One region of the Streptomyces sp. TLI_185 genome, then DNA from elsewhere that is predicted to be linked to it. Evidence: riboswitches for the same ligand, from Rfam matches in the RefSeq annotation. Region 1 holds a riboswitch; the other holds the start of a gene.
What was found. Region 1 has a riboswitch for S-adenosylmethionine ahead of EDD92_RS14035 (aminotransferase class V-fold PLP-dependent enzyme). Riboswitches for the same ligand answer to the same signal wherever they lie in the genome.
Positions count from the first base shown of each region.

Region 2: another riboswitch for S-adenosylmethionine. It lies ahead of thrC (threonine synthase); the one in region 1 lies ahead of EDD92_RS14035 (aminotransferase class V-fold PLP-dependent enzyme).

Region 1 covers NZ_RKRB01000001.1:3,083,908-3,098,760, forward strand. The annotation lists gene EDD92_RS14010 (C40 family peptidase) at 1-917, opposite strand, end outside; gene EDD92_RS14015 (NYN domain-containing protein) at 1,166-2,509, opposite strand; gene EDD92_RS14020 (hypothetical protein) at 2,543-2,782, opposite strand; gene EDD92_RS14025 (rhomboid family intramembrane serine protease) at 2,948-3,682, shown strand; gene EDD92_RS14030 (Lrp/AsnC family transcriptional regulator) at 3,679-3,960, shown strand; gene EDD92_RS14035 (aminotransferase class V-fold PLP-dependent enzyme) at 4,086-5,447, opposite strand; SAM riboswitch class IV at 5,612-5,728, opposite strand; gene trpD (anthranilate phosphoribosyltransferase) at 5,800-6,864, opposite strand; gene EDD92_RS14045 (cytochrome bc complex cytochrome b subunit) at 6,997-8,631, opposite strand; gene EDD92_RS14050 (ubiquinol-cytochrome c reductase iron-sulfur subunit) at 8,628-9,704, opposite strand; gene EDD92_RS14055 (c-type cytochrome) at 9,701-10,510, opposite strand; gene EDD92_RS14060 (heme-copper oxidase subunit III) at 10,591-11,211, opposite strand; gene EDD92_RS14065 (response regulator transcription factor) at 11,357-11,761, shown strand; gene EDD92_RS14070 (Ig-like domain-containing protein) at 11,865-13,124, opposite strand; gene EDD92_RS14075 (cytochrome c oxidase subunit 4) at 13,257-13,655, opposite strand; gene ctaD (cytochrome c oxidase subunit I) at 13,652-14,853, opposite strand, start outside.
Region 2 covers NZ_RKRB01000001.1:4,792,927-4,807,779, forward strand. The annotation lists gene EDD92_RS21940 (carboxylesterase/lipase family protein) at 1-840, opposite strand, end outside; gene EDD92_RS21945 (NADH:flavin oxidoreductase) at 1,046-2,161, opposite strand; gene groL (chaperonin GroEL) at 2,329-3,951, opposite strand; gene EDD92_RS21955 (cold-shock protein) at 4,278-4,484, opposite strand; gene EDD92_RS21960 (MoaD/ThiS family protein) at 4,936-5,211, opposite strand; gene thrC (threonine synthase) at 5,331-6,617, opposite strand; SAM riboswitch class I at 6,636-6,790, opposite strand; gene EDD92_RS21970 (glucosyl-3-phosphoglycerate synthase) at 6,962-7,906, shown strand; gene EDD92_RS21975 (trehalose-6-phosphate synthase) at 8,002-9,393, shown strand; gene otsB (trehalose-phosphatase) at 9,448-10,338, opposite strand; gene EDD92_RS21985 (DUF3263 domain-containing protein) at 10,397-10,648, opposite strand; gene EDD92_RS21990 (ABC transporter substrate-binding protein) at 10,689-11,909, opposite strand; gene EDD92_RS21995 (ROK family protein) at 12,071-13,012, shown strand; gene nagA (N-acetylglucosamine-6-phosphate deacetylase) at 13,012-14,223, shown strand; gene EDD92_RS22005 (1-phosphofructokinase family hexose kinase) at 14,325-14,853, shown strand, end outside.

The sequences.
Region 1 (14,853 bases):
AGGTCGCCGTAGAAGAGCACGAGGTCGCCGACCTGGAGCTGGCTCTGGGAGTAGATTCGCGTGCCGGCGTTGGCCTGGGCCTGCGAGGTGCGCGGTATCGAGACGCCGGCCTGGGCGTAGGCCCAGGAGGTCAGGCCCGAGCAGTCGTAGGACGCGGTGCCGGTGGCGCCGTACACGTACGGCTTGCCGAGCTGGGTCTGGGCGGCGTTGAAGGCCGCCTGCGCGCGGCCAGAGGCGGCGGTCGCATTGCCGAGGTCCACCCGCTCGCTGGCCGAGCGGCTGGCGCGGGCGTCGGCGGCGGCGAGCGCCGCCCGCTCCGCGGCCGTCAGCGAGTTGAGCAGCTTCTGCGCCTCGGCGAGCTTGCCCTGGACGTCCTTCTTCTTCTTGCCCAGTTCGGTGCGGGTGGAGGCGAGGTCCTTGAGCTTGTCGGAGGCCTCGGCCCGCTCCTGGGCGAGTTCGCGCTGCTTCTCCTGGATCTTCTTCAGCGCCTCGACCTGCTGGGCGCTGAGCTGGTCGGCGGTGGACGCCTTGTCCAGGTAGTCGTTCGGGTTCGACGACAGGAAGAGCTGGAGCGAGGAGTCGATGCTGCCGGTGCGGTACTGCGCGGCAGCCGCCAGGCCGATGGAGTCACGCAGCTCGTTGAGCTCCTCCTGGCCCCGGGCGACGTTGTCCTGGATGGTGGAGATCTCCTTCTGGAGCTTCTCCTGCTTCTCCTTGGCGCCGTTGAACTTCTCGGTGGCCTGCTCGGCCTCCTCGTACAGCTTGTCGACCTTGGCCTTGACCTCGTCCTTGGAGGGCTTCTCGCTCGGCGCGGCGTTCGCGGCCTGGGCGCTGATAGCAACAGCGGCAGCAGCTGCGGTGGTGAGCACAGTCACACGAGCCCGGCTCGGCTGCTTCGGTCGACGATGGGACGCCACGGAAGAGGGCTCCTTCTTGTGAGTGATCACCCGCTCGGAGGTTCGAGGCCAGACCTTAGTGACCTTCCTGTGATCACTTCAAATCCTCGCGTGAAAAATCTTAGTGACGCAATGCATTCTTTGCACATAACCCACGTGCAGTGACGCGAGGTTGACGCTACGTTGCGTGACGATTGGCGCCAATTCGGGCATTAAACCTAGAAGTTCGACCTTCGGGACAGCGGCCCGGGAAACGACTCAGGAACGACTCAGGACAGCCGCTTCAGGAGCATCGCCGAGGCGACCGGGCGCGCGCCCGCGCGCGCCACTCCGTCGGCCACCTCGCGGTCGGTGGAGGCAACGATGACAGGCCTGCCGGGCGGCTCCGCGCGCACCAGCTGGCGGATCAACTCGTCCGCGGTGACGCCCGCTTTGGAGAACAGCACCCGCACTCCGCGCGGCGGCGCGAGCAGCACCGGAGCGGCCAGCTCGGCCCCGTCGAAGACGCAGGTGACCTCGGCGCCGGTCTGTGCAGCGAGTTGCGAAAGCTGGCCGAGGAGCCTCAACCGCTGCTTCTCCAGAGGCATTTGGGGATAACCCGTTTTGGTGACGTTGTAACCGTCGACGACCAGGTGCGCCTGCGGCAGCGCGAGCAGCTGGTCCAGGATCGCGGGGTCATTTTCAGACAAAGCGCGCGCAGCAATGTCTTTCGGGGTCATTCGCCCCGGTTCGACCGCATCGACGGTCTCCGCCGGCCGTACGGACACGGGCGGCAACGCCAGCTCCCGGCGCAGCCCTTGCGCCGCGTCCAGAACGGTGTCCAGAAGCAGGCGCACGCGCATGTCCTCGACACTGCGCCCCTCGCGCGCTGCTTTGCGCGTGGCCTCCAGGGCGGCCTCCGCCTCCCCGAGCCGCGACTTCAGCCGCCGGGACTCGCTCTCGGCCGCGGACACCTGCGCCTGGCCCTCGGCGCGTACGGCCTCGATCTCGCCCTGGATCTTGCGCAGGGCGGCCTCGCCCCGCTTGACGTCACTGAGGGCCGCTCGCAGCTTGCGGTGCAGCGAGTCGGCCTCCTTCTTGGCGGCGTCCAGCTCGGCACGGAGCCGCTCGGTGTCGACCCGGGTCTGCTCCCGAGCCCGGTCGAGCTCCGCGCGCAGCCGCTCCAGCTCGGCGCGGCTCTCCTCGTCGGCGCGCTCGGCGTCGGCCCGCTGAGCCTCCTCGCCGGCCGCGGTCACGAGCTTCACCCAGCCGGTGGGCCGCAAGACATAGGCCGCGGCCGCCACGTCGAGCGGATCCGCGGCCGGGGGCGGCGAGCCGGAGTCGAGAGCGCCGGTGAGTTCCGGCTGGGCCTCTCTGAGCTTCTCCCCGATGCGCTGCCGGAACAGCGGATCGGTCTCCAGCGCGGCCGCCATCGCGTTGCCGGCGAACTTGGCCCGCCGGTTCGGCGCGAACCGGGCGTACTGCCTGAGCTGTGCGGGCAGTTCGCCGACGGTCAGCCCGCCGAAGCCGTCCGAGACGATCTGGACGACCTTGCGGCGCACTCCGTCGGGCAGCGGACGGTCAAGCACCTCGGCGGTGCCGTCGCCCGGCCCCCCGCCTGTGGTCTCCACCATCCGTCACACCCCATTACCTGTGGGGCCGCTCCCTCAGGAGTCGGCGCCCGGCCTGTCCACGAGTTCCACCTGATCCACCGCGTTGCACCAGCGACAGCGCACCGACTCGATGGTCTCACTGACCACCTCGCGCTCCTCGACCTTGGGCTCACCGGCCAGATCGAGGTGGACGTACTCGACGACCTTCGACGAGCGGGTCACGTCGAAACGCGTGAGGTTGCCGCAGAGGGTGCAGCGCCACCGCGTCGTGGCGGTCGGGAGGGGAACCGTCATCGTGCCTGTGCTCTTTCCTTCTAGGCCTTCTATTGTCAGTGACGCCCCAGCTTCCCTGGGCGTGTGGCTCGTAACCCTACGGCCTGGCGCGGACTCGCCGCCCGCCCGTCCACGGCGGCGAGGCGGTCTGTGCGACTGCGTCCCGTTACGTCATGCTCTGTGTTCATGATCGGCAAGTGGAGCGCGACCGTCGGCAGAGCGATCCGGCGCCCCTCGGCGCCCATGACGTACACGCTGATCACTCTGTGCTGTCTGCTCTTCGTGACCGGCCCGGCAGCGGGCCTCAATCCGGTCCACGGCTCCGGCGACGCGCTGCTCGCCGCCCAGCGCGCCTATTTCCACCGCTGGGGCGTGGTCCCGGCCGAGCTGTTCCAGGGCTCCCCCAGGGCCGCCCTGACCCCCGCCACGGCCCTGTTCGTCCACGGCAGCTGGGTGCACCTGCTCGGCAACATGCTCTTCCTCTACGTCTTCGGGGCGATGACCGAGGAACGGATGGGCCGCGTCCAGTTCACGCTCTTCTACGTCGGCTGCGGCTACCTCGCCCTGCTGGGGTACGCGGCGGCCAATTCCACGTCACAGCAGTCCCTGGTCGGCGCGTCCGGGGCGATCTCCGCGGTCCTGGGCGCTTTCCTCTACCTCTTCCCCGGCGCCCGGGTGACCAGTCTTCTGCCGTTTCTCTTCTTCCTCCCCCTGCGCTTCCCCGCCTGGATCGTGCTGCCCTTCTGGGTGGCCCTGCAGTGGCTGGCGGCCGGGCATGCGGCGACGGGGCCGGGGGTGGCCTATCTGGCCCACCTGGTGGGCTTCGGCCTGGGCTTCGTCTACGCCTGGGTGCGATTCGGCCGTACAGCTAGAGTGAGGTCCGCCCCAGCTCCGGCCCCCGAGGGAGAGAACCAGCCGTGATCACCGCGATCGTCCTCATCAAGACCAGCGTGGACCGGATCCCCGAGATCGCGGAACGGATCGCTTCGCTGGAGAGCGTGAGTGAAGTCTTTTCCGTGACCGGGACGTACGACCTGATCGCGATGGTGCGGGTGAGTCAGCATGAGGATCTTGCTGACGTGATCCCGGGCAGTATCAGCAAGATTCCCGGTGTCGAGGCGACGGATACACATGTTGCTTTCCGGACGTACTCGCAGCACGACCTTGAGGCCGCATTTGCCATCGGGCTGGATTCGTGATCTTCGCCTAGGCGCCTGCGGGGCGCGGAGCGTTTGCGAGTGCCGGTCCGTCGTGGCTGGTCGCGCCCACGCGGCGGAGCCGCAAATTGATACAGCCCCGCGCCCCTAAAGACCAAAGCCGCTGCTCACACGGCAGGGACGCAGCGGCCGTCCTCCGTGCGGTACTGCCACTTCGCACCGTCCGCCACCAGTTCCTTCACGGCGGTGACGAAGCGCTCGACGTGTTCGTCGGGGGTGCCGGCGCCGAAGCTGACGCGGATGGCGTTGAGGGACCTTTCGCCGGGGGCGGCCTCGGGAGCGCCGCACTCGCCCTGGGTCTGCGGGTCGCTGCCCAGGAGAGTGCGGACCAGCGGGTGGGCGCAGAAGAGGCCGTCGCGGACGCCGATGCCGTACTCGGCGGAGAGCGCGGCGGCGAAGTGCGAGCTGTTCCAGCCCTCGACGACGAAGGAGATCACGCCCACGCGGGGGGCGTCGTCGCCGAAGAGGGAGAGGATCCGCACGTCGGGCACCTCGGCGAGGCCCGCCCTGACGGTGTCGATCAGGTGCTGCTCGCGGGCGACCAGCGTGTCGAAGCCGGCCTCGGTGAGCGCCTTGCAGGCGGAGGCGATGGAGTAGGCGCCGATCACGTTCGGGGAGCCGGCCTCGTGGCGGGCGGCGCTGTCGTGCCACTCCACGTCCACACCGCCGTCCTCGCGCCGGGTGACCTTGCGGCTGGCGCCGCCGCCCGCGAGATAGGGGTCGGCGGCCTGCAGCCAGTCGGCGCGGCCGGCCAGCACGCCGGAGCCGAAGGGCGCGTACAGCTTGTGGCCGGAGAAGGCGACCCAGTCGACGTCGAGGTCCTGCACGGAGACCGGGTGGTGCGGGGCGAGCTGGGCGGCGTCCAGGACGATACGGGCGCCGTGCGCATGGGCGGCAGCGGCGAGCTCGCGCACCGGCCACAGCTCGCCGGTGACGTTCGAGGCGCCGGTGACGCAGACCAGGGCCGGGCCGTATGGGTCGCGGTCGGCGAGGGCGCGCTCCAGGGTCTCGACGGCCTGCTGCGGGGTGCGCGGGGCGTCGAGGCAGGTGACCCGGGCATCCCTCCAGGGCAGCAGGCTGGCGTGGTGCTCGGTCTCGAAGACGAAGACCTGGCTGTCGGCCGGGAGCGCCTGCGCCAGCAGGTTGAGGGAGTCCGTCGTGGAGCGGGTGAAGATCAGCTGGTCGTCGGCCCGGCAGTCCAGGAACTCGGCAACGGTCCGGCGGGCGTTCTCGAAGAGGTCGGTCGACAGCTGGGAGAGGTAGCCGGCGCCGCGGTGGACGCTGCCGTAGTAGGGCGCGTAGGCGGCCACGTCGTCCCAGACGCGCTGGAGGGCGGGGGCGCTGGCCGCGTAGTCGAGCGCGGCGTAGGTGACTTCGCCGCCCGTGACGAGCGGGACGGTGACATCCCGGCCGAGAACGGGCAGGGGCGCACAAACGGTCTGGGCGGTGGCAGCGGTGGAGACAGACATGGCGAACTCCTGTGAGGGGTGAGCGGAATCGCCGTACCGGACGATTGCGTCGACGGCACGGGAGAAGGTGAAAGGGGTATGCGGAGGCGGGGCTCTACGCCCTATCGCATTCGCTTGCTCACAGAAGACTCCCTCGAACGACCAGGACCCCTGGTGTCGAGAGGGGCCCGCGCTTGCCGTAGACCTCGCTGCCTACGGCCTGGTCTTCACCCGGGGCACCCCGCCACGGACGGAGGGTTGCCGGACAGTCGGCCGGGGCCTCATGACTGTCACTCATGACCTGAACAGGAACGTACGTGAAGTGATCGCGGTCCCGCAACTCGTGTCCGAATTACGGGACCGCACTCCCCTGCTATGCGTTGCTGGCCGCCACCCAGCGCTCCAGGACCCGCTTGGCCGCGCCGGAGTCGATCGACTGCGCCGCCTTGTCCATGCCGGCCCGGATCTGCTCGGCGAGGGTCCCGGGGCCCGGGTCGAGGGCCACGAGCGCGGCCGCCGAGTTCAGCAGTACGGCGTCCCGTACGGGACCCGTCTCGCCGTCGAGGAGCCTGCGGGCGACCTCCGCGTTGTACGACGGGTCGGCGCCCCGCAGGGCCTCCACGGGGACCAGCTCGATGCCGACGTCCCGCGGGTCGAAGGTCTCCTCGGTGACCTTGCCGTCGCGGACGATCCAGACCCGCGAGGTTGCTGTCGTGGTCAGTTCGTCGAAGCCGTCGTCGCCGCGGAAGACGAGGGAGGAGTTGCCGCGCTCGGCCAGGACGCCCGCGATGAGGGGCGCCAGGCGCGGGTCGGCGACGCCCACCGCCTGAGCCTTCACCTTCGCCGGGTTGGTCAGCGGACCCAGGGCGTTGAAGGTCGTACGGATGCCCAACTGGCCGCGTGCGGCGGCCACATGACGCAGTGCCGGGTGGAACTTGATGGCGAAGCAGAACGTGATGCCGGCTTCCTCGGCGACCTCCGCAACCCGCTTCGGCGTCAGTTCCAGATTGACGCCCAGCTTCTCCAGGACGTCCGAGGCGCCGGACGCGGAGGAGGCGGCCCGGTTGCCGTGCTTGACGACCTTGGCGCCCGTGCCGGCGATGACGATCGCCGACATCGTGGAGATGTTCACCGTCTTCGCGCCGTCACCGCCCGTGCCGACGATGTCGACGGTCCGGCCCGGCACCTCGATCACGTTCGCGTGCTCGTACATCGTCCGGACCAGTCCGGTGATCTCCTCGACCGTCTCGCCCTTGGCGCGCAGCGCCACCGCGAACCCGGCGATCTGCGCGTCGGTCGCCTCGCCGCGCATGATCAGGTCCATCGCCCAGGCCGTGTCGTCCGCCGTGAGGTCCTGGCCGCCCAGCAGGCCGTTCAGCAACAGGGGCCAGGAACGGCCCGCCGCGGTGTCGCCTCCAGCGGGGGTCACAGCGCTCATAAGGCCGCTCCTGGTCGTCGTAGAAGAAGAAACGAGTGTGAGGCCACCCTATCCAGCTCACGGCATGGAAAAGGGCCCCCGTCCGAAGACCGGACGGGGGCCCTTCTGCCGTGGCGTGGCGAGCCGCAGCGATCAGTGGTGGCCGTGGCCGCTCGTGATCTCCCTGTACTCCTCGACGGTCGGCTTCGGAATCTGGGACTCCTCGCCGTAGTACGCCTCGCTGAGCTTGGCGCGCAGCCGCTCGGAGCCCTTGACCTTGCGCTCGACGCCGTTCTCGTCGACCGTCGGGCCGATCTCGGCCGGCTTGTACTGCTCGTGCGCCGTGAGGGTGTGCAGGGCGTCCTGGCTGAGGGGCTCGTGCACCTCGATGAACTCACCGTGCGGCAGGCGCTTGATGATGCCCGACTCGCGGCCGTGCAGCACCTTGTCCTTGTCCCGGCGCTGCAGGCCGAGGCAGATCCGCTTGGTGGCGACGAACGTGAGCACCGGCACGACGAAGAAGCCGACGCGCACGAACCAGGTGATCGCGTTGATCGACAGGTGGAAGTGCGTGGCCCACAGGTCGTTGCCGCCACCGACCATCAGCACGAAGTACCAGGAGATCCACGCGGCACCGAACGCCGTACGCGTCGGGGCGTTGCGCGGACGGTCCAGGATGTGGTGCTCGCGCTTGTCGCCGGTGACCCAGGACTCGATGAACGGGTAGACCGCGATCGCGACCAGGACCAGCGGGAAGATCACCAGCGGGATGAACACGCCCAGGACGAGCGTGTGGCCCCAGAGGTTGATCTCCCAGCCCGGCATCGTACGGATCAGACCCTCGGAGAAGCCCATGTACCAGTCGGGCTGGGCGCCGGTGGACACCTGGTCCGGACGGTAGGGGCCCATGGCCCAGATCGGGTTGATCGAGGCGATGGCCGCGATGGCCGTGATGACGCCGAAGACCAGGAAGAAGAAGCCTCCGGCCTTCGCCATGTACACCGGCAGCAGCGGCATGCCGACGACGTTGTTGTTCGTCTTTCCGGGGCCCGCGAACTGCGTGTGCTTGTGGTAGAAGACCAGGATCAGGTGGCCCACCATCAGGCCGAGCATGATGCCCGGCAGCAGCAGGATGTGGACCGAGTAGAACCGGGCCACGAAGTCGCCGCCGGGGAACTCGCCGCCGAAGAGGAACATCGACAGGTACGTGCCGACGACCGGCACGGACAGGATCGCGCCCTCCATGAAGCGGACACCGGTGCCGGAGAGCAGGTCGTCCGGGAGCGAGTAACCGGTGAAGCCGGTGAACATGCCCAGGACGAGCAGCAGGAAGCCGAACAGCCAGTTGACCTCACGCGGCTTGCGGAACGCGCCGGTGAAGAACACGCGCATCATGTGCACGAACATGCCCGCGAGGAAGATCAGCGCGGCCCAGTGGTGGATCTGCCGGATCAGCAGACCACCGCGCACATCGAAGGAGATGTGCAGGGTCGAGTTGAACGCCTCGGACATCATCTGGCCCTGCAGCGGGATGTAGCTGCCGTGGTACTCCACCTCGTTCATCGACGGGTGGAAGAACAGCGTCAGATACACACCCGTGAGGATGAGGATGATGAAGCTGTACATGCACACTTCGCCCAACATGAACGACCAGTGGTCGGGGAAGATCTTGCGCATGTTGGTCTTGGCCAGGGAGTAGATCCCCAGCCGGCCGTCGGCCCAGTCGGCGACGCGCTCGCCGGCCGGCGCTTTGCCGCGCCGGGACTCGGTGTTCTCGTTGGTGCTCATCCGCGCTCCCAGAATGCAGGACCGACGGGCTCTTCGAAGTCGCCGAGCGCCTCGAGGTAGCCCTGGTCGTTCACGCCGATGCGCAGCTGCGGCAGGGCGTGACCGGCGGGGCCGAAGATCACCCGGGCACCGTCGGACAGGTCGAAGGTGGACTGGTGGCAGGGGCACAGCACGTGGTGCGTCTGCTGCTCGTACAGGGAGATCGGGCAACCGACGTGGGTGCAGATCTTCGAGTACGCCACGATGCCCTCGTGCGACCACTCGAGCTCGCGCTTGTCCTTGATGTTGTCCGGCTGGATCCGGACGATCATCAGGGCCGCCTTGGCGATCTCGGTCTGGAAGTTCTCGTCGTGCTCCTCCAGGCCCTCGGGCTTGGCGAAGGTGAGCGAGCCGACCGCGACGTCGGAGGCACGCAGCGGCTCGTTGGTGTTCATGTTGACGAGCAGCTTGCCCTTGGACCACAGCGTGTGGCGGAGCTTGGTCCCCGGCAGCGGTCCGAGGTCGCGCAGCAGCATGACGCCGGAGAGCGGGAACAGGGCCAGCGCACCGAACATCGTGTTGCGGATGAGCTTGCGGCGGCCGAGCGCGGACTCCTTGGCGCCCTCCTTGAAGTCGGCCATGACCTTGGCCTTGACCTCGGGGGACGCCTCGATCGGGTGCCGCTCATCGGCGATCTCCACATCGGACATCAGGGTGCGGGCCCAGTGGACCGCGCCCGCGCCGATGGCGAACAGCGCCAGGCCCAGGGTCAGGCCGAGCGCGAAGTTCAGCGCGTTGATGTGGCCGATCGGGAACACGAAGATCGACTTGTCGTGCGGGATCGCCACGTACGAGGCGATGAACCCGACCGTGGCCAGCATCGAGACCGTGAACAGCATGGCCACCACACGCTCGGACCGCTTGGCGGCCCGCTCGTCGATGTCCTGCACCCGGTGCTCGTGGGGCGGCAGACCGGGGTCCGCGAACGGGTTCTTCTCGTCCGCGACGGTCACCGCACCGTGCTCGCCGTGCTCGTTGTGTCCTGCGGAGTGCTCGGCAGGCAGGTTCTCTTCTGGAATGTCTTGGCTACTCATGACTTCTTGGCCTTTGCGGTCCGAGCGGCGACCCAGACGGCGACCGCGATCAGCGCGCCGAGTCCGAAGATCCAGGCGAACAGGCCCTCGGAGACCGGGCCGAGTCCGCCCAGCTCAAGGCCGCCGGGGCTCTCGGTGTCGTCACCGTTGACCGCGTTCAGGTACGCGATGATGTCCTTCTTGTTCTGCTCCGACATCGTGGTGTCGGGGAACGACGGCATGTTCTGGGGGCCGGTCTGCATGGCCTCGTAGATGTGCTTCGGGTCGACGCCCTCGAGGCTGGGCGCGAACTTGCCGTGCGTCAGCGCACCGCCCTTGCCGGTGAAGTTGTGGCACTGCGCGCAGTTGGTGCGGAACAGCTCGCCACCCTTGGCGATGTCGGCACCGTCCGGGCCGTACTGCGCCTTCGTCGGGATGGAGGGGCCGGCGCCGAGGGAGGAGATGTACGCGGCGAGCTGGTCGATCTCGGCCTGCGTGTAGATGACCTTCTTCTTCGGGACCTGAGCGCCCGGCTGCTGGGCCGGCATACGGCCGGTGCCGACCTGGAAGTCGACGGCCGCGGCGCCCACGCCGACGAGGCTCGGACCGTCGGTGGTGCCCTGACCGCCGGTGCCGTGGCAGCTGGCGCAGCCCACGGAGTAGAGCTTCTTGCCCTCGTCGATGGCGAGAGACTGGGCGGTGTCATCGGCCTGCGCCCTGCTCGCGGGTGCGAACGCGGCGTACAGCCCCCCGGTGCATGCCAGCGCGAGGAGTAGGACGACGAGAGCCGCCATGGGATGGCGTCGTCGTGCGGAGAGCTTTTTCACGGATTACCCCGGTGTCAGGATCTTCTGCGTCGATGCTTGTGGGTTGTGCGCCTCACGGGCGCACGCGGGAACGGGCCCGGCTACTTGATCAGGTAGATCGTGGCGAAGAGGCCGATCCACACGACATCGACGAAGTGCCAGTAGTAGGACACGACGATGGCCGCGGTCGCCTGCTCGTGGGTGAACCTCTTGGCCGCGTAGGTGCGGCCGAGAACGAACAGGAAGGCGATGAGGCCGCCCGTCACGTGCATGCCGTGGAACCCGGTGGTCAGGTAGAACACCGAGCCGTACGGGTCGGAGGACAGGGAGAGCCCGTCCTCCTTCACCAGCTCCGTGTACTCGAAGATCTGACCGCCGATGAAGATCGCACCCATCACGAACGTGATGATGAACCAGCCCCGGAGCTTCTTCACGTCCCCGCGCTCGGCGGCGAACACGCCGAGCTGGCAGGTGAGGGAGGAGAGCACCAGGATCGTGGTGTTGGTCGCGGAGAACGGAAGGTTGAGATGGCTCGCCATCTCCTTCCAGTGATCCGGACCGGTCACCGATCGCAGGGTGAAGTACATCGCGAAGAGGGCCGCGAAGAACATCAGCTCGGAACTCAGCCAGATGATGGTTCCGACGCTGGTGAGGTTCGGCCGGTTGACCGACGGGTGCGCGTGCCCGGTTTCTACTGTCGTTGCTGTCGCCACGACCGACATTATGTCGGTCGCTTATCCCGCCCTCACTCCGGGGGGTGCCGTTCGGAGTGTTGCTCCCGTCCATACCGGTGTTGACGTGGTGTTGAACGGAGTAACATCCGCCCCATCGGGCCTTTCCGTACGACGCTGACGTCTCGGAGGAACTATGCAGCCGACCGCCACGGTGCTGGTCTACAGCGACGACTCCAACACCCGCGAACAGGTGCGGCTCGCGACCGGGCGCAGGCCCGCTCCCGACGTTCCCGTCGTCGAGTTCCTGGAGTGTGCGACGCCGGCCGCCGTCATCAAGGAGCTGGACCGGGGCGGGATCGACGTCTGCGTCCTGGACGGCGAGGCGGTGCCCATGGGGGGCATGGGGGTGTGCCGGCAGATCAAGGACGAGGTGTTCAACTGCCCGCCGGTGCTTCTGCTCATCGGGCGGCCTCAAGATGCGTGGCTGGCCACGTGGAGTCGGGCTGATGCGGCGGTCACCTTGCCGGTGGAGCCGGTGGAGTTCGCGGCCGCGTTGGCTTCTCTGTTGCGGCAGAAGGCGCTTCAGCAGAGCGCCTAGTAGCTCGGGGGTGCGGGATTCTCGCGGCTGCGGGCCCGTTGTGGCTTGTCGCGCCCACGTGGCGGAGCCGCATATCGACACAGCCCCGCGCCCCTTTGGGGCGCTACACCGCCGTCGGCCTGAGACGTGCTGCGTCCTGTGGGCTGGGGCCGTCGGGGGTGCCGCCTACGAGGGCGCTGCCCCGGCGCCACTGCTTCCAGGCCAGGTTCCAGTCGCCGAAGCCGTTGCCGAAGGGTTCCATGGTGTCGCCGTTGGAGTTGACGACCTTCACCACGTCGCCCTCGTGGATGGTGTTGAAGAACCATTCGGCGTTGGCGGTGCTCATGCCGGTGCAGCCGTGGCTGACGTTGGCGTAGCCCTGGGAGCCCACGGACCAGGGGGCGGCGTGCACGTACTCGCCGCTCCAGGTGAGGCGGGTGGCCCAGTAGACGGGCAGGTCGTAGGATTCGGCGCTGCCTTCGGCGATGCCCACGGTGGCGCTGCGCATGCGTACGAAGGACTGCTTGCCCAGCACGACCTTGACGCCGTTGCGGGTCTCGAAGCCCGGCTTGCCGGTGGTGACGGGGAGTTCCCTGATGTCGTCGCCGTTCTTGTACACCGTCATGGAGTGCGCCGAGGCGTCGGTGACGGCAACGATGCTGTCGCCGATGGTGAGCTTCAGCGGCTTGCTCTTGGCTCCCCACAGGCGGTCGCCGACCTTGATGCCGTCCAGGTTGCTGTGCACCTGGACGGTGGCGTGGGCGGGCCAGTAGTCCTTGGGGCGGTAGTGGAGTTCCTTGTCGTCCACCCAGTGCCAGGCGCCCTGCACGGCGGGCACGGAGTCCACTCGTAGCGCCCGTTCGACGATGGCGCGCTGTGTCCTGTCCTTGACGGGCCGGTTCAGTTGGGCGGTGACGGGCTGGCCGACGCCGTAGTCGCCGGAGTCGGGCCCGAACTTCACGTCCAGGCGCTTCTTGGTGGTGGGGGTGCTGGTGTCGAAGGTGAGGACCTTGCGGCCCGGCGCCCCGTCCCCGTCCTCCGTGCTCACCCGCACCGTGTAGTGGGCGTTGGCGGCGAGCGGGGAGGTGCTGTGCCAGCGGGTGCCGTCGGCGGAGAGTTCGCCCGCCACGAAGCGGCCTGCGGCGTCCGTGGCGGTGACGTCCGTGATGCGGCCGTCGTCCTCTGCGGTGACCTCGAGGGCCTTGTCCGGGTCGGCTTTCTTCGCGCCGCCTTTGAGGCCGTTGAAGGAGAGCTGGTCCGTCGCGTCGTACGGCTTGTCGGCCAGCGGGTTGCCCCCGCTGCTGCAAGCGGTGCCGCCCGCGCCGAGGGCGATCACCAGCAGAGTGCAGCTGACGACGGTGCGGGTGCGCGGAGAGTGGTTCATGTCCCTCACGCTATGGACGTTCGTCAAGGACGGCGCGCGGTGTAATCCGTACGAGGTAACGGTATTGGGGCAAAAGTGGGAGCCCGGACGCTCCTTACGGAGTGTCCGGGCTCCTGATGCGCTCAGCGCGTGCTACTGGGTGCGGTTCTCACCGCGGTAGTACTCGAAGACCCAGCCGTACAGGCCGATCATGATGATCGGCGCCGAGAAGTACAGCAGCCACCAACCGATCGCGATCGACAGGAAGGCCAGCGCGCCACCGACGCCGAGGGCGAGCGGCTGCCAGCTGTGCGGGCTGAAGAACCCGACCTCGCCGGCGTCGTCCGCGACGTCCGCCTCCTTGTTGTCCATGGCACCCACGTCGACCCGCCGGGCCGTGAAGCCCAGGTAGAAGCCGATCATGATGCACAGACCGAAGGACAGGAAGAGCGCCGTGGTACCGACCGGCTCCTTCGACCACACGCCATAGACCACCGCCATGGCGAGGACGAAGACGCTCAGCCACATGAACATCTTGCCCTGAACCTTCACTTGCCGGCCTCCTTGCCACCAGCCAGAGCCTTCTCACCGTGAGGCGCGTTCTCGAGCTGGTCGAGAGCGGCGATCTCAGGGTGGTGCAGGTCGAACGCCGGGGATTCGCTGCGGATCCGCGGCAGGGTGAGGAAGTTGTGCCGCGGTGGCGGGCAGGACGTCGCCCACTCGAGCGAGCGGCCGTAGCCCCACGGGTCGTCGACCTCGACCTTCTTGCCGTACTTGGCCGTCTTCCACACGTTGTAGAGGAACGGCAGGATCGACATGCCGAGCAGGAACGAGCTGATCGTCGAGATCGTGTTCAGGGCGGTGAAGCCGTCGGCCGCGAGGTAGTCCGCGTAACGGCGCGGCATGCCCTCGGCACCCAGCCAGTGCTGGACCAGGAAGGTGCCGTGGAAGCCGATGAACAGCGTCCAGAAAGTGATCTTGCCGAGGCGCTCGTCGAGCATCTTGCCGGTCATCTTCGGCCACCAGAAGTGGAAGCCGGAGAACATCGCGAACACGACGGTGCCGAAGACGACGTAGTGGAAGTGGGCCACCACGAAGTACGAGTCCGAGACGTGGAAGTCCATCGGCGGCGAGGCCAGGATGACACCGGTCAGACCACCGAAGGTGAAGGTGACCAGGAAGCCCGTCGCCCAGAGCATCGGGGTCTCGAAGGACAGGGACCCCTTCCACATCGTTCCGATCCAGTTGAAGAACTTCACGCCGGTCGGGACGGCGATGAGGAACGTCATGAAGGAGAAGAACGGGAGCAGTACACCGCCGGTGACGTACATGTGGTGGGCCCACACGGTCACGGACAGACCCGCGATGGCGATGGTCGCGCCGATCAGGCCCATGTAGCCGAACATCGGCTTGCGGGAGAAGACCGGGATGACCTCGGAGATGATGCCGAAGAACGGCAGCGCGATGATGTACACCTCTGGATGGCCGAAGAACCAGAAGAGGTGTTGCCACAGCAGGGCGCCGCCATTGGCCGCGTCGAAGACATGTGCCCCGAATTTCCGATCCGCCTCCAGCGCGAACAGCGCGGCGGCGAGGACGGGGAAGGCGAGCAGGACCAGCACCGCGGTCAGCAGCACGTTCCACACGAAGATCGGCATGCGGAACATGGTCATGCCGGGCGCGCGCATGCAGATGATGGTGGTGATGAAGTTGACCGCACCGAGGATCGTGCCGAAGCCGGAGAAGGCCA
Region 2 (14,853 bases), 1.7 Mb from region 1:
GGAGAAGGGCGTGGCCGTAGGAGCCACCTGGCCCCACCGGTCCGCGTACGACATCATCCTCGCGCTCAACGCCTCGCCCACCGAGGTCAGTTGACGGGGATCGACGGTCGCGAGATCGGCCGTCGTCGGCCGCAGCCCCGCCTCCTCGGCGATGGCGGACGCGATGTCACGGGCCAGCTCGCCGGAGAAGTAGGTCCCCGGAACGCTCTGCGCGATCGCCCGCCGGAACAGCCCCCGCGCGCTCGGCATGGCCAGCAGCGAGGCCACCGACCCGGCGCCCGCCGACTCCCCGAAGACGGTGACCTGCCCGGGATCGCCGCCGAACTCCGCGATGTTGTCCCGCACCCACTCCAGGGCAGCCACCTGATCGAGCAGCCCCCGGTTGGCCGGCGCCCCTTCAATGAGCGCGAACCCCTCGATCCCCACCCGGTAGTTGAGCGTCACGACGACCAAGTCACCGTCACGCGCGATGCGCTGGGCGTCGTAACCGGGACTCCCGGAGTGACCGAGCTTGTAGGCCCCGCCGTAGATCCACACCATCACAGGCCGTCGAGCCGCCGAATCCGCCTCGGGCGTCCAGACATTGACGGTCAGCCACTCATCCCCCTCAGCAGCACTGACCACACCCCTGCGCCCCTGGATGCCGGACTCCTGCGGGGGCGGCGGCCCGAATGCGTACGCCTCCCGGGTCCCCTCCCACGCCCGCACCGGACGCGGCGCCCCGAACCGGTCGTTCCCGACGGGCGGTTCGGCGAACGGAATGCCGCGGAACACCGTCAGCCCGTCCTCGCGGCGCCCACGCACGGCTCCGGCGACGGTGCGCACGACTGAGGTCGTCATCATCAACTCCTGATCGGGGGGTGCTGCGGGACCGTTGTGACAACCAGCCGCCCCAGAACGCTAGCCGTAGTTGACCACGGCAACCAGAGTGTCAGGCCGCCATTTCAGCCCGTCCGGCGTTTGAGGACGAGGCCGAAGGCCGATGGGGGGTCTGGGGGCGCAGCCCCCAGGGCCGCACCCCCACCACCCCGCACCGAACCTCAGCTCAGCTCAGCGAACGCAGCGCACTCGCCTCATACGGCTTCAGCTCATCACTCCGCCCGGCCAGCACCTTCGCCGCCCACTCAGGATCCTGCAGCAACGCCCGCCCGACAGCGACGAAGTCGTACTCCTCACGCTCCAGCCGGTCCAGAAGATCATCGATCCCCCGGATCGGCGACCCCTCACCGGCAAACCCCCGGATGAAGTCCCCGTCGAGCCCGACCGACCCGACGGTGATGGTCGGCTTGCCCGTCAGCTTCTTCGTCCACCCGGCGAGGTTGAGGTCGGAGCCCTCGAACTCCGGCAGCCAGTACCGCCGCGTAGAGGCATGGAACGCATCGACACCGGCCGCGGCCAGCGGCGCGAGGATGGCCTCCAGCTCCTCCGGCGTCTCGGCGAGACGCGCGTCGTACGCCTCCTGCTTCCACTGCGAGTACCGGAACAGCACCGGGAACTCCGGCGAGACGGCCTCCCGCACGGCCGCCACGATCTCCGCCGCGAACTTCGTACGGGCCACGGGGTCGCCGCCGTACGCGTCCGTACGACGGTTGGTGCCGGCCCACAGGAACTGGTCGAGGAGGTAGCCGTGCGCGCCGTGCAGCTCGATGCCGTCGAAGCCGATGCGCTCGGCGGCGACCGCGGACTCGACGAACGCGCCGATGACGGCGTCGATGTCGGCCTGGGTCATCGGGGTCGCGTCCTCGACGCCCGTGACGCGCAGACCGGAGGGGCCGTGCGAGGGGGCGTCCGGGTAGGGGGCCTCGCCCTGGTTGCGGACCGTGCCGATGTGCCACAGCTGCGGAACGATCGTGCCGCCCGCCGTATGCACCGCCTCGGCGACCTTCTGCCAGCCGGCGAGCTGGTCCTCGCCGTGGAACCGCGGGACACGGTCGCTCTGGCCGGCCGACTCGTGGCCGACGTAGGTGCCCTCGGTGACGATCAGCCCGACGCCGGCGGCGGCCCGGCGGGCGTAGTACGACACCACGTCCTCGCCGGGCACGCCGCCCGGGGAGAACATGCGCGTCATGGGCGCCATCACGATGCGGTTGGGGACGGTCAGGCCGTTGATCGCGGTGGGCCGGGAAAGTATCTCGGCTGCGCGGGAGGGGGCGGTGGTCACGTGGGTGGGCTCCTCGGGCGGGGGCTGCGTTAACCGATTGGTATGTGCACACGCATTATTGCGCCCACTTAAGCAACTCTGCTATGACCTCGAACACGCCCGAGGGCGGCACCCCCTGTTTCCAGGGAGTGCCGCCCTCGGTGGAACCCGGATCAGCCAGTGGCCGATCAGAAGTCCATGTCACCGCCCGGCATACCGCCACCGGCGGGCGCGGCGGCCTTCTCCGGCTTGTCGGCGATGACGGCCTCGGTGGTGAGGAAGAGCGCGGCGATGGAGGCGGCGTTCTGCAGGGCAGAGCGCGTGACCTTCGCCGGGTCGATGATGCCTTCCTTGACCAGGTCGACGTACTCGCCGGTCGCGGCGTTGAGGCCGTGACCCGGGGTGAGGTTGCGGACCTTCTCCACCACGACGCCACCCTCGAGGCCGGCGTTCACGGCGATCTGCTTCAGCGGGGCCTCGAGCGCGATGCGCACGGCGTTGGCGCCGGTCGCCTCGTCACCCTCGAGGTCCAGCTTCTCGAAGACGGAGGACGCCTGGATGAGCGCGACGCCACCACCGGCGACGATGCCCTCCTCGACGGCGGCCTTCGCGTTGCGGACGGCGTCCTCGATGCGGTGCTTGCGCTCCTTGAGCTCCACCTCGGTCGCGGCACCGGCCTTGATGACGGCGACGCCACCGGCGAGCTTCGCCAGGCGCTCCTGCAGCTTCTCGCGGTCGTAGTCCGAGTCGCTGTTCTCGATCTCGGCGCGGATCTGGTTGACGCGGCCCTGCACCTGCTCCGAGGAGCCGGCACCGTCGACGATGGTGGTCTCGTCCTTGGTGATGACGACCTTGCGGGCCTTGCCCAGGAGGTCCAGGGAGGTGTTCTCGAGCTTGAGACCGACCTCCTCGGAGATGACCTCGCCACCGGTGAGGATGGCGATGTCGTTCAGCATCGCCTTGCGGCGGTCACCGAAGCCCGGGGCCTTGACCGCGACGGACTTGAAGGTGCCGCGGATCTTGTTGACGACCAGGGTCGAAAGGGCCTCGCCCTCGACGTCCTCGGCGATGATCAGCAGCGGCTTGCCCGACTGCATGACCTTCTCCAGGAGCGGGAGCAGGTCCTTGACGGAACCGATCTTGGAGTTGGCGATCAGGATGTACGGGTCGTCGAGCGACGCCTCCATCCGCTCCATGTCGGTGGCGAAGTACGCCGAGATGTAGCCCTTGTCGAAGCGCATACCCTCGGTGAGCTCCAGCTCCAGACCGAAGGTCTGGGACTCCTCGACGGTGATGACGCCTTCCTTGCCGACCTTGTCCATGGCCTCGGCGATGAGCTCGCCGATCTGGGTGTCGGCGGCGGAGATGGAGGCCGTGGAAGCGATCTGCTCCTTGGTCTCGACATCCTTGGCCTGCTCGAGCAGGGCACCGGAGACGGCCTCGACGGCCTTCTCGATACCGCGCTTGAGGGCCATCGGGTTGGCGCCGGCGGCTACGTTACGCAGGCCTTCCTTGACGAGGGCCTGGGCGAGAACGGTCGCGGTGGTCGTACCGTCACCGGCGACGTCGTCCGTCTTCTTGGCGACTTCCTTGACCAGCTCGGCGCCGATCTTCTCGTACGGGTCCTCGAGCTCGATCTCCTTGGCGATGGAGACACCATCGTTGGTGATCGTGGGGGCGCCCCACTTCTTCTCGAGGACGACGTTGCGGCCCTTGGGGCCGAGCGTCACCTTCACGGCGTCCGCGAGCTGGTTCATGCCGCGCTCGAGGCCGCGCCGCGCCTCCTCGTCGAACGCGATGATCTTGGCCATGTGAAGTGGTCCCTCCAGGACTGGGGGTGATTCCTTCGGACCGCGCCCGCGCCCGCGACGGACGGCTCGCACACCTCGTGGTTCCTTGCCCCACCTGGCCTGCGGGCCTCACCGACCCGGTCCATCTTTGTCACTCTCACCTTCAGAGTGCTAACGCCAATGATTAGCACTCGACCCATGCGAGTGCAAGCGGCTCTCGGGGACTGGCCAGGCGCCTCCGGGGTACGCCCCGGGTCCTCCGGGCATGCCGAAGGGCCCGCCCCCTCAGGTGCGGACCCTTCGATCAAGAACAGAAGAACGTCGCTGCAGTTAACCCGGCGCGTGCTTCAGCCGGCCGCCAGTCGGACCATGTCCGCCTGCGGCCCCTTCTGGCCCTGCGAGATCTCGAAATCGACCCGCTGACCCTCTTCCAGGGTGCGGTAGCCGTCCATCTGAATCGCACTGTAGTGGACGAAAACATCCGCACCACCGTCGACCGCGATGAAGCCGTACCCCTTCTCCGCGTTGAACCACTTGACGGTGCCCTGAGCCATGCCTAACTCCCCTATTACTGGCCCTTGCACAGATCCACACTTCGCGGATCCGGGTCAGACCTCACCCCCCACGGTTGGGGGCGTGCGCCGGAACGCGTCGACCGCGGCTGAATGTATCTGTCCAACTGCCGTCTGCAACAGGTCAATCGGACGAGAATTCCGGGCACGACCGGTCGGGACTTTACGGAGAATTCGCCTGAATTCAGGGCAAGTCGGGCCCCATAAATGGAGCATAAGACGCAAAAAACCTGCACACTTTGGCTACTTCTCGCTGCCCGAGAAGCGAGAACTCATATGCATCCGGCAAGCGGAGTCGAGCAGGTTCCCCAACTGTACCGTGCTCAACCATGCAGAATTGCCCCCTCCGCTTCTCTCACGGAGGGGGCAATTCGATGAACTCTTGGTAACCGACGTTACCGACGGTAATAATCGGTCGTCCGACCTGTTTCGGTCAGCCTCCGGCGACGGCCGGGATGATCGAGACGCCCGCCCCGTCCGGAGTCGCCGTCTCCAGCCCCTGCTCGAACCGCACGTCGTCGTCGTTCACGTACACGTTGACGAACCGCCGCAGCTTGCCCTGGTCGTCCAGAACACGGGCGGCGATACCGGTGTGGTTCTTCTCCAGATCGGCAATGACCTCGCCGAGGGTCCCACCTTCGGCGGTGACCTCGGCCTGCCCGCCGGTGTAGGTGCGGAGAATGGTGGGGATGCGGACGTTGACGCTCATGCTTTAGACCTCCGGTCAGGTACAGCGCCCCGATAGGGGCGCGGGGCTGTGTTGGATTTGCGGCTACCGCCGCGTGAGCGCGACCGGCCCCCACAGTCCCGCAGACAGACAACTACCTCTTAGGCGAGCCCAGCCTCACGGAACGACTCAAGGCTGGGGCGAATCGTCGCCGTGAGCCCGGTGCCGGCGACCGCGTCGAGGGTCTTGAGACCGTCACCGGTGTTGAGTACGACCGTAGTCAGGGCCGGATTGAGGACACCGTTCTCGATCAGCTTGCGCGTCACACCAACGGTCACCCCACCGGCGGTCTCCGCAAAGATCCCCTCAGTGCGCGCGAGCAGCCGAATCGCATCGACGATCTGCTCGTCGTTGACATCCTCCACCGCCCCGCCGGTACGGCGAGCAATGTCGAGGACATAGGGCCCATCCGCCGGGTTCCCGATCGCCAGCGACTTGGCGATCGTGTTCGGCTTCTGCGGCCGCACCACGTCGTGCCCGGCCTTGTAGGCCACCGACACCGGCGAACACCCCTCCGCCTGCGCCCCGAAGATCTTGTACGGCTTGTCCTCGACGAGGCCGAGCTTGATCAGCTCCTGCAGACCCTTGTCGATCTTCGTGAGCTGCGAGCCGGAGGCGATCGGCACGACCAGCTGGTCCGGCAGCTGCCAGCCGAGCTGCTCGCAGATCTCGTACGCCAGGGTCTTGGAGCCCTCCGCGTAGTACGGCCGCAGGTTGACGTTGACGAAGCCCCAGCCCTCGCCGGCCGGGTCGCCGATCAGCTCGGAGCAGAAGCGGTTCACGTCGTCGTAGTTGCCGTCGATGCCGACGAGCTCGCCGCCGTAGACCGCGGCCATGACGACCTTGCCCTGCTCCAGGTCGTGCGGGATGAACACGCAGGAACGGAAGCCGGCGCGGGCGGCCGCGGCACCCACCGCACCGGCCAGGTTGCCGGTGGACGAGCAGGACAGGGTGGTGAAGTTGAAGGCGCGGGCGGCCTCGATGGCCTGGGCGACGACCCGGTCCTTGAAGGAGTGCGTCGGGTTGCCGGAGTCGTCCTTGACGTACAGACCGCCGGTCACGCCCAGCTCGCGGGCGAGGTTGTCGGCCTTGACGAGCTTGGTCCAGCCGGGGTTGATGTTCGGCTTGTCCGCCACGTCCGCCGGGACGGGCAGCAGGGGCGCGTAGCGCCAGATGTTCGCGGGACCCGCCTCGATCTGCTTGCGGAGCTCCTCGGTGTCGTAGGCCGAGAAGTCGTACGCGATCTCGAGCGGGCCGAAACACTCCTCGCAGGCGAAGACCGGACCGAGGGGTACCCGATGACCGCACTCGCGGCAGCTCAACGCCGCCGCGGGACCGAGGTCGACGGTCGTGGAGTCGGTGGTGCTTGCAACAGTCTGCGCAGCCATGTGAGGCGAGGCCCTTTCTCCTCATCTTCCTCACGACGCATCTCGCCGTGAGACGGATTTGGCACCTTCCCTAGCCGGGAGCCTCGCGTAATGATCAACATTGATCTACGAGACCGGCTGGAGGGTTGCCGGGGCTTCATCGGGCCGTATCCCTCTGCCCCTCTGGATGAGCGGTATTCGGTTGTTTAGCTCGTTCAACGCGGGACGACCCCCGACATGCGATGGTCACCAGCGTTGTTCAAGACTGTAACCGAAGGCCAGGACAGTTGAGATAGCCGTCCGAACCGCGAGATGGATCACATGATGATCCGGTATCGCCGAGAGAACGCAGAGGAGCCGCCTACGTGCTGGAAGAAGTCGAGCGCTGGCTGAGCACCCGCTCCTGGTCGCTGACCGATCGCCCGCTGCACAAGATCCTGGCCGCAAAGCAGCGCACGGGCCAGTCGGTCAGCGTCGTGCTGCCCGCCCTCAACGAGGAGGAGACGGTCGGCGACATCGTCGCGATCATCCGTCACGACCTCATGCAGCAGGTCCCGCTCGTCGACGAGATCGTCGTCGTCGACTCCGGGTCCACCGACCGCACGTCCGAGGTCGCCGCGGCGGCCGGGGCCAGGGTCGTCCACCGTGACGACATCCTGCCGCGCATCCCGACCGTCCCCGGCAAGGGCGAGGTGCTGTGGCGCTCGCTCCTCGTCACCGGCGGGGACATCGTCTGCTTCATCGACGCCGACCTGAAGGAGTTCTCCTCCGACTTCGTCTCCGGGATCGTCGGACCGCTGCTCACCGACCCGGGGATCGACCTCGTCAAGGGCATGTACGACCGTCCGCTGGGCGGAGCCCAGGGACAGGGCGGCCGGGTCACCGAGCTGATGGCGCGCCCGTTGCTCAACATGCACTGGCCGCAGCTGGCGGGCTTCGTGCAGCCGCTCGGCGGCGAGTACGCGGCCCGGCGCACCCTGCTGGAACAGCTGCCGTTCCCCGTCGGGTACGGCGTCGAGCTGGGCATGCTGGTCGACGCCCTGCACCTGGTGGGCCTCGACGCGCTCGCCCAGGTGGACGTCGGGGTGCGCAAGCACCGGCACCAGGACGGGCAGGCGCTGGGCCGGATGTCCGCCGCGATCTACCGCACGGCGCAGCTTCGGCTGGCCCGGGGCCACCTCATCCGTCCCTCCCTCACCCAGTTCGAACGGGGCGAGGACGGCTTCGAGCCGCGCACCTACTCCGTGGACACGGAGGAGCGGCCGCCGATGGTGGAGATCGCCGAGTACGCGTCCCGCAAGGTCGCCTGAGGCGGCGCGTTACGCGGTGTACGCGGTGTATACGGTCCACCCGCAGAGCGCAGGCGTACGTTTGAGCGTTTCCGGGCCGGGCTAGGTTGAGGCGTATGGCTTCCAGGCACGGCGTTGGTCATCAGGTGCTGGTCGCGTCCAACCGCGGCCCGGTCTCGTACGAGGTGCAGGAGGACGGCTCGCTGGCCGCCAGGCGCGGTGGCGGCGGGCTGGTCTCCGGCCTGTCCGCGATCGGGCCCGACGCGGACGCCCTGTGGGTGTGCTCGGCGTTGTCCGACGGCGACCGCGAGGCGGTACGGCGCGGGGCCGGCGAGGACGGTGTGCGGATGCTGGACATCCCGGCCGACGTGCACGCCGACGCGTACAACGGCATCGCGAACTCGGTGCTGTGGTTCGTCCACCACATGCTGTACCAGACGCCGCTGGAGCCGGTCTTCGACGCGGAGTTCCGGCGGCAGTGGGCCTCGTACGAGACCTACAACCGGGCCTTCGCCGAGGCGCTGGCCCAGGAGGCGGCCGAGGGCGCGGCGGTGCTGGTGCAGGACTACCACCTGTGTCTGGTGCCGGGCATGCTCCGCGAGCTCCGTCCCGACCTGCGCATCGGGCACTTCTCGCACACCCCGTGGGCGCCGGTGGACTACTTCCGGATGCTGCCGGACGACATCGCCGAGCAGCTCCTGCACGGCATGCTGGGCGCCGACCGGCTGGGCTTCCTGACCCGGCGCTGGGCGGACGCTTTCACGGCGTGCTGTACGGCGGTGGTGGGCGGCCTCGGGGGCACGGAGATCGGCGTGCACGGCCTCGGCGCGGACGCGGACTTCCTGCGGAAGCGGTCGCAGGAGGCGGACGTCGACGAACGGATGGCTGCCCTGCGGGCGCAGATCGGCGAGGGCCGGAAGACGATCGTGCGCGTCGACCGCACCGAGCTGTCCAAGAACATCGTGCGCGGGCTGCTGGCGTACAAGCAGCTGCTCGACGACCGCCCCGAGTGGCGGGAGCGGGTCGTGCACGTCGCCTTCGCCTATCCGTCGCGGCAGGACCTGGCCGTGTACCGGGACTACATGGCCGAGGTGCAGAGAGTCGCGGAGGACATCAACTCCCGGTACGGAACGCCGGATTGGACCCCGGTCGTGCTCCACCTGAAGGACGACTTCGCCCGCTCGCTGGCCGCGTATCGACTGGGCGACGTGGCCCTGGTGAACCCCATCCGGGACGGTATGAACCTCGTCGCGAAGGAGGTGCCGGTGATCTCCGAAGCGGGGTGCGCGCTGGTGCTCTCGCGGGAGGCGGGTGCCCATGCGGAGCTGGGCGAGGACGCGATCACCGTGAACCCGTACGACGTGATGGAGACGTCGCGGGCACTGCACGAGGCGTTGTGCCTGCCGGCGGCTGAGCGGGCCGAGCGCAGCAAGCGGCTTGCTGCTGCGGCTACGGCGTTGCCGCCGGCGCAGTGGTTTCTTGAGCAGCTGGAGGCGTTGCAGGCCTGAGCCCGGGGGCTGCCGCCCCCAGACCCCCGCTTCGGCCCTTAAGGGGCCTCGTCCTCAAACGCCGGACAGGCTGGAAAAGCCGAGCTGTTCCGCCAGGCCTCGCAGCAGCCGCACGACCCCCTCCGGGCCGTCCACCACCAGGTCCGCCCGCTCCCGCAGTTCCGTGACCTCGTCGCTGCCGCTGCAGACCAGGAGGCCGGGGACGCCGTCGGAGCGGAGTTTGTCCACGGCGGCGAAGGCGGGGAGGTCGCCGAGGTCGTCGCCGGCGTAAAGGACCGCCGACGCGTCGATCTCGCGGACGTACTCCAGGAGGGCCACTCCCTTGTCCGTGCCCGGGGGGCGCAGTTCGAGGACCAGGCGGCCGGGTTCGACGATCAGGCCGTGGCGGGTGGCCAGGTCGGTGAGGGGGGCGCGCAGGGCCTCGAAGGCGGCCTGGGGGTCGGAGGCGCGGCGGGTGTGGACCGCGACGGCGCGGCCCTTCTCCTCGATCCAGGTGCCCTGCCAGGCGCCGATGCGGTCGAGGAAGCCGGGGAGTTCGGCGCGGACCGCGGCGACGCCGGGGTGGGGCGCGGGCGCGCTGACGTTGCCGCTGACCGCGTCCCAGCGTTCGGCGCCGTAGTGGCCGAGGACGACCAGGTGCTCCAGGCCGGGGACCCCGGCGAAGCCGCCGTGCCGCACGGCGACGCCGGCCGGGCGGCCGGTGACCACCGCGACGGAGGCGATCCTCGGGGCGAGGGCGGCGAGCGCGGGCACCGCCTCCGGGTGGGCGCGGGCCTGCTCGGGGTCCGGCACGATCGGGGCGAGGGTGCCGTCGAAGTCGAGGCCGACCACCGATTTCCCGGGGTTCGCGAGGATCGCGGCGAGTCCGTCCCGGCCTGCCTGCGTGGCGGGCGTCGGCAGGGGGTCCATGGAGTGCGTCGAGTCCGTGTCCGTATGGGTGCCCATACGGTGACCATAACCGCGGAGGGCAGGGCGCACCCATGGCTCAGGGGAGCGCCGGCCGTCAGCGTTCCGCTCGCCGTGTCTCCCGCACCCTGCGCAACCTGTTCACCGTCACCGGGTCGTGGGCGAGGGCCCGCTCGTCGTCCAGCAGGGCGTTGAGCAGCTGGTAGTAGCGGACGGGGGCCAGGCCCAGCTCCTCGCGTATGGCGCGCTCCTTGGCGCCGGGGCCCGGAAAGCCCCGGCGTTCGAGGGCGAGGACGGCCTGCTCGCGGTCGCCCAGCGGCTCGCGGTCGCCCACCTGCTCCTGGTCCATGTCCTGCACCGTAACCCCCGCCACTGACAGCGCCCCGCGACTACTGCGCGTTCTCCGCCATGGACGCCGTCGACTCCAGCTGCGCGAGGGTGGCGGCGGGGTTGCCTCGGGGGGTCACCGCGTTGCCTATGCGCTTCTTGACGGCCACTGCGACCGAGGCCCAGGAGGTCTTGTCGACGGGGTAGAGCTCGGACAGCGGCAGCTGCTTGAGGAACGGCTGCAGGGCGGTGTCCTGCTTGTCCGTGCTCATGACGTCGGAGGCCGAGGTGGTGACCGGCAGCAGGTCGTACTCACGGGAGAAGGCGAGCACGTTCTTCTCGTCGTAGACGAAGTCGAGGAACTTGCCGACCTGCTCGGCGTGGCCGTTCTTCTTGAAGGCCATCATCCAGTCGGCGACTCCCATGGCGTTCTTGCTCTCGCCGTCCTTGCCGGGCATCGGCACCATGCCGTACTTCACGCCCTTCTTCGCGGCGATCTTCATCAGCGAGGGGTGCCCGTTGAGCATGCCGACGTCGCCCTTGGCGAAGGCGGCGAAGGCGGTGGCGCGGTTGAGGCTGCCGGGTGCGACGGGACCGGTGAGGCCCTTGTCGACCAGGTCGTCCTTGAGCCAGGTGAAGGTGTCGACGTTCTGCGCGGAGTCGATGCCGTAGGTGCCGACGGTGTCGGTGTAACCGCCGCCGCCGCTCAGCAGCCACTGCATCGTCTCGGCCTGGGCCTCCTCCGGGCCGAGCGGCAGCGCGTACGGATACTTCACGCCGCGCGCCTTGAGCGCCTTGGCGTCGGCGGCGAGCTCGTTCCAGGTCTTCGGCGGGGTGAGGCCGGCGTTCTTGAAGAGGGTCTTGTTGTAGAAGAGCAGCCGCGTGGAGGCGGCGAACGGAAGTCCGTACTGCACGCCCTTCACCTGCCCGGCGGTGGCCAGCTGGGAGGCGAAGTCGGCCTGGGTGCTGATGGAGAGCATGTCGTCGGCCGAGTAGAGCAGGCCCTTGTCCGCGTAGTCGGCGTACGCGCCTATCTGCGCCATGTCGGGCGCCTTGCCCGCGTCGACCAGCTCCTTGACCTTGCGGTCCACGTCGTTCCAGGAGTAGACGGTGACGTCGACCTTCACGCCGGAGTGCTTGCTCTCGTACTCCTCGACCAGCTGGTCCCAGTACTTCTGGGAGCTGTTGTCGGCGGAGTCGCCGTAGTCCGCGGCGATCAGCTTCAGGGTGACCTCCCCCGAGCCGCCGCCGGTCAGGCCGCAGCCGCCGAGGACCGCCGTCATGCCCAGTGCGGACACCGCCGCGATCGTTCCTGTCCTACCCCGCCGCTGCACTGCTTTTGACCCCAACCCTACTGTCTCGCTGTTCAACATGTGGACAAGATAGGTCTACACCACGTAAGTGGACTAGACCTCTTGCGGGTCCTCGGGCCACACTGTCCCTCGTGAGACATGTCATCGCCCTGGATGTGGGCGGCACCGGGATGAAGGCCGCGCTCGTCGCGTCCGACGGCGAGCTCCTGCATCAGGCCCGCCGGGCAACCGGGCGCGAACGCGGGCCGGAGGCGGTCGTCGAGAGCATCCTCGACTTCGCCGCCGAGCTCAGTGCGCACGGCGCCGAACACTTCGGGGTGCCCGCGTCCGCCGCCGGCGTCGCCGTCCCCGGCATCGTCGACGCCGACCGGGGCATCGCCACCTACGCGGCCAACCTCGGCTGGCGCGACGTCCCCCTGCGCGATCTGCTCGCAACGCGGCTGGGCATCCCGGTCGCCCTCGGCCACGACGTACGCACCGGCGGGCTGGCGGAGGGCCGCATCGGTGCCGGACAGGGCACCGACCGCTTCCTCTTCGTGCCCCTCGGCACCGGTATCGCGGGCGCGATCGGCATCGCGGGCCGGGTGGAGGCGGGCGCACACGGCTTCGCGGGCGAGATCGGCCACATCGTCGTACGGCCGGGGGGCGCCCCCTGTCCGTGCGGTCAGGTCGGCTGCCTGGAGCGCTACGCCTCCGCGGCGGCGGTCAGCGAGGCCTGGGCGGCGGCCTGCGGGGACCCCGACGCGGACGCGGCGGACTGCGCGAAGGCCGTCGCGTCCGGCGACCCGAACGCCGTCCGGGTCTGGCAAGACGCGGTGAACGCCCTGGCCGACGGCCTGGTCACGGCCCTCACCCTGCTGGACCCCCGCACGCTGATCATCGGCGGTGGGCTGGCGGAAGCGGGGGAAACCTTGTTCACACCGCTGAGGGAGGCGGTCCGCGGGCGGGTCACCTTCCAGAAACTGCCGACCATCGTCCCCGCGGCGCTGGGCGACAGCGCCGGATGCCTCGGTGCCGGGCTCATGGCCTGGGATCTCCTCACTACAACTGACGGCACGGAGGTAACGGCCTGATGGCAGTCGACCCAGGGGCGCGGGGAACTGCGCGACCAGCCACACTCAGCCCGCAGCCCGCAGCCCGCAAAGCGCCCCTCATCCTGTCCGGCGCAAACGTGGTTCTCCCCACCGGAACGGTCAACGACGGCCGCGTCATCGTCGACGGCACCCGCATCGCCGGCGCGGCTCCGGAGAACGCCGAGTCCGTCGATGTCAGCGGGCACTGGCTGGTGCCAGGTTTCGTAGACATCCACAACCACGGCGGCGGCGGAGCCTCCTTCACCTCGGGCACGGTCGAGGACGTCCTCAAGGGCATCCACACCCACCGCCTGCACGGCACGACCACCCTCGTCGCATCGACGGTCACCAACGACATGGACTCCCTCGCCCAACGAGCGGGCCTGCTGAGCGAGCTCGCCGAGCAGGGCGACATCGCCGGCATCCACTTCGAGGGCCCGTTCATCTCCCCGTGCCGCAAGGGCGCGCACTCCGAGAAGCTGCTGCGCGACCCGGACCCGGCGGAGGTGCGCAAACTGATCGACGCGGCGCGCGGCAAGGCCAAGATGGTCACCCTCGCCACCGAACTCCCCGGCGGCATCGACTCCGTACGCCTCCTCGCCGAACACGGCGTCATCGCGGCGATCGGGCACACCGACGCGACGTACGAGCAGACGGTGGCGGCGATCGACGCGGGCGCCACGGTCGCGACCCACCTGTTCAACGCGATGCCGCAGATCGGCCACCGGGCACCCGGCCCGATCACCGCCCTCCTCGAAGACGACCGCATCACCGTCGAGCTGATCAACGACGGCACACATCTGCACCCGGCCGCCCTCCAGCTGGCGTTCCATCACGCCGGCGCGGCCCGGGTCGCCCTCATCACGGACGCGATGGACGCGGCCGGCTTCGGCGACGGGCGCTACCTGCTCGGCCCCCTGGAGGTCGAGGTCACCGAGGGGGTGGCGCGGCTGGTGGAGGGCGGCTCGATCGCGGGGTCGACGCTCACGCTGGACCGGGCGTTCCAGCGGGCGGTGACGGTGGACGGCCTGCCGGTGGAGGACGTGGTGACCGCCATCTCCGCCAACCCGGCCCGACTGCTCGGGATGTACGACCGGATCGGCTCCCTGGAGCCCGGAAAAGACGCCGACCTGGTACTTCTTGACCATCAATTCGCCCTCAAAGGCGTGATGCGCCGCGGCGAATGGGTGGTCGATCCCCAACTGGGCTGATCTGTCCCGCTGTTGAGGGCGGCGGTTGTCCTGCGAAAATATGACGACCGCCGTCCGTTCGGCGTGCGTTCCGCATTCGTCTTCGGGGGAGGTCGGCCCAGGTGATCCTCACGGTCACGCTGAACACCGCTCTCGACCTCACGTACCGCGTACCGGCGCTCAAGCCGCACGCCTCGCACCGGATCACCGAGGTGACCGAACGGCCCGGCGGCAAGGGCGTGAACGTCGCGCGCGTGCTCGCGGCCCTCGGCCACGATGTGACGGTCACCGGCTTCACGGGCGGCGCCACGGGCCGCACCGTCCAGGACCACCTGTCCACCACACCCGGCCTGGTGGACGCCCTCGTCCCGGTCACGGGCCCGACAAGGCGCACGATCGCGCTGGTGGACGACCAGACAGGCGACACCACACAGCTCAACGAACCGGGCCCCACCATCACGCCCGCCGAGTGGTCCGCCTTCCAGGAGGCCTACGAGGACCTGCTCGCACCGGCGTCCGCGGTGGCCCTGTGCGGCAGCCTCCCGCCCGGGGTGCCGGTGGGCGCGTACGCGGGCCTGATACGGCTCGCGAAGGCGGCCGGGGTGCCCGTGCTCCTCGACACCAGCGGCGAGCCCCTGCGCCGCGGAGTCG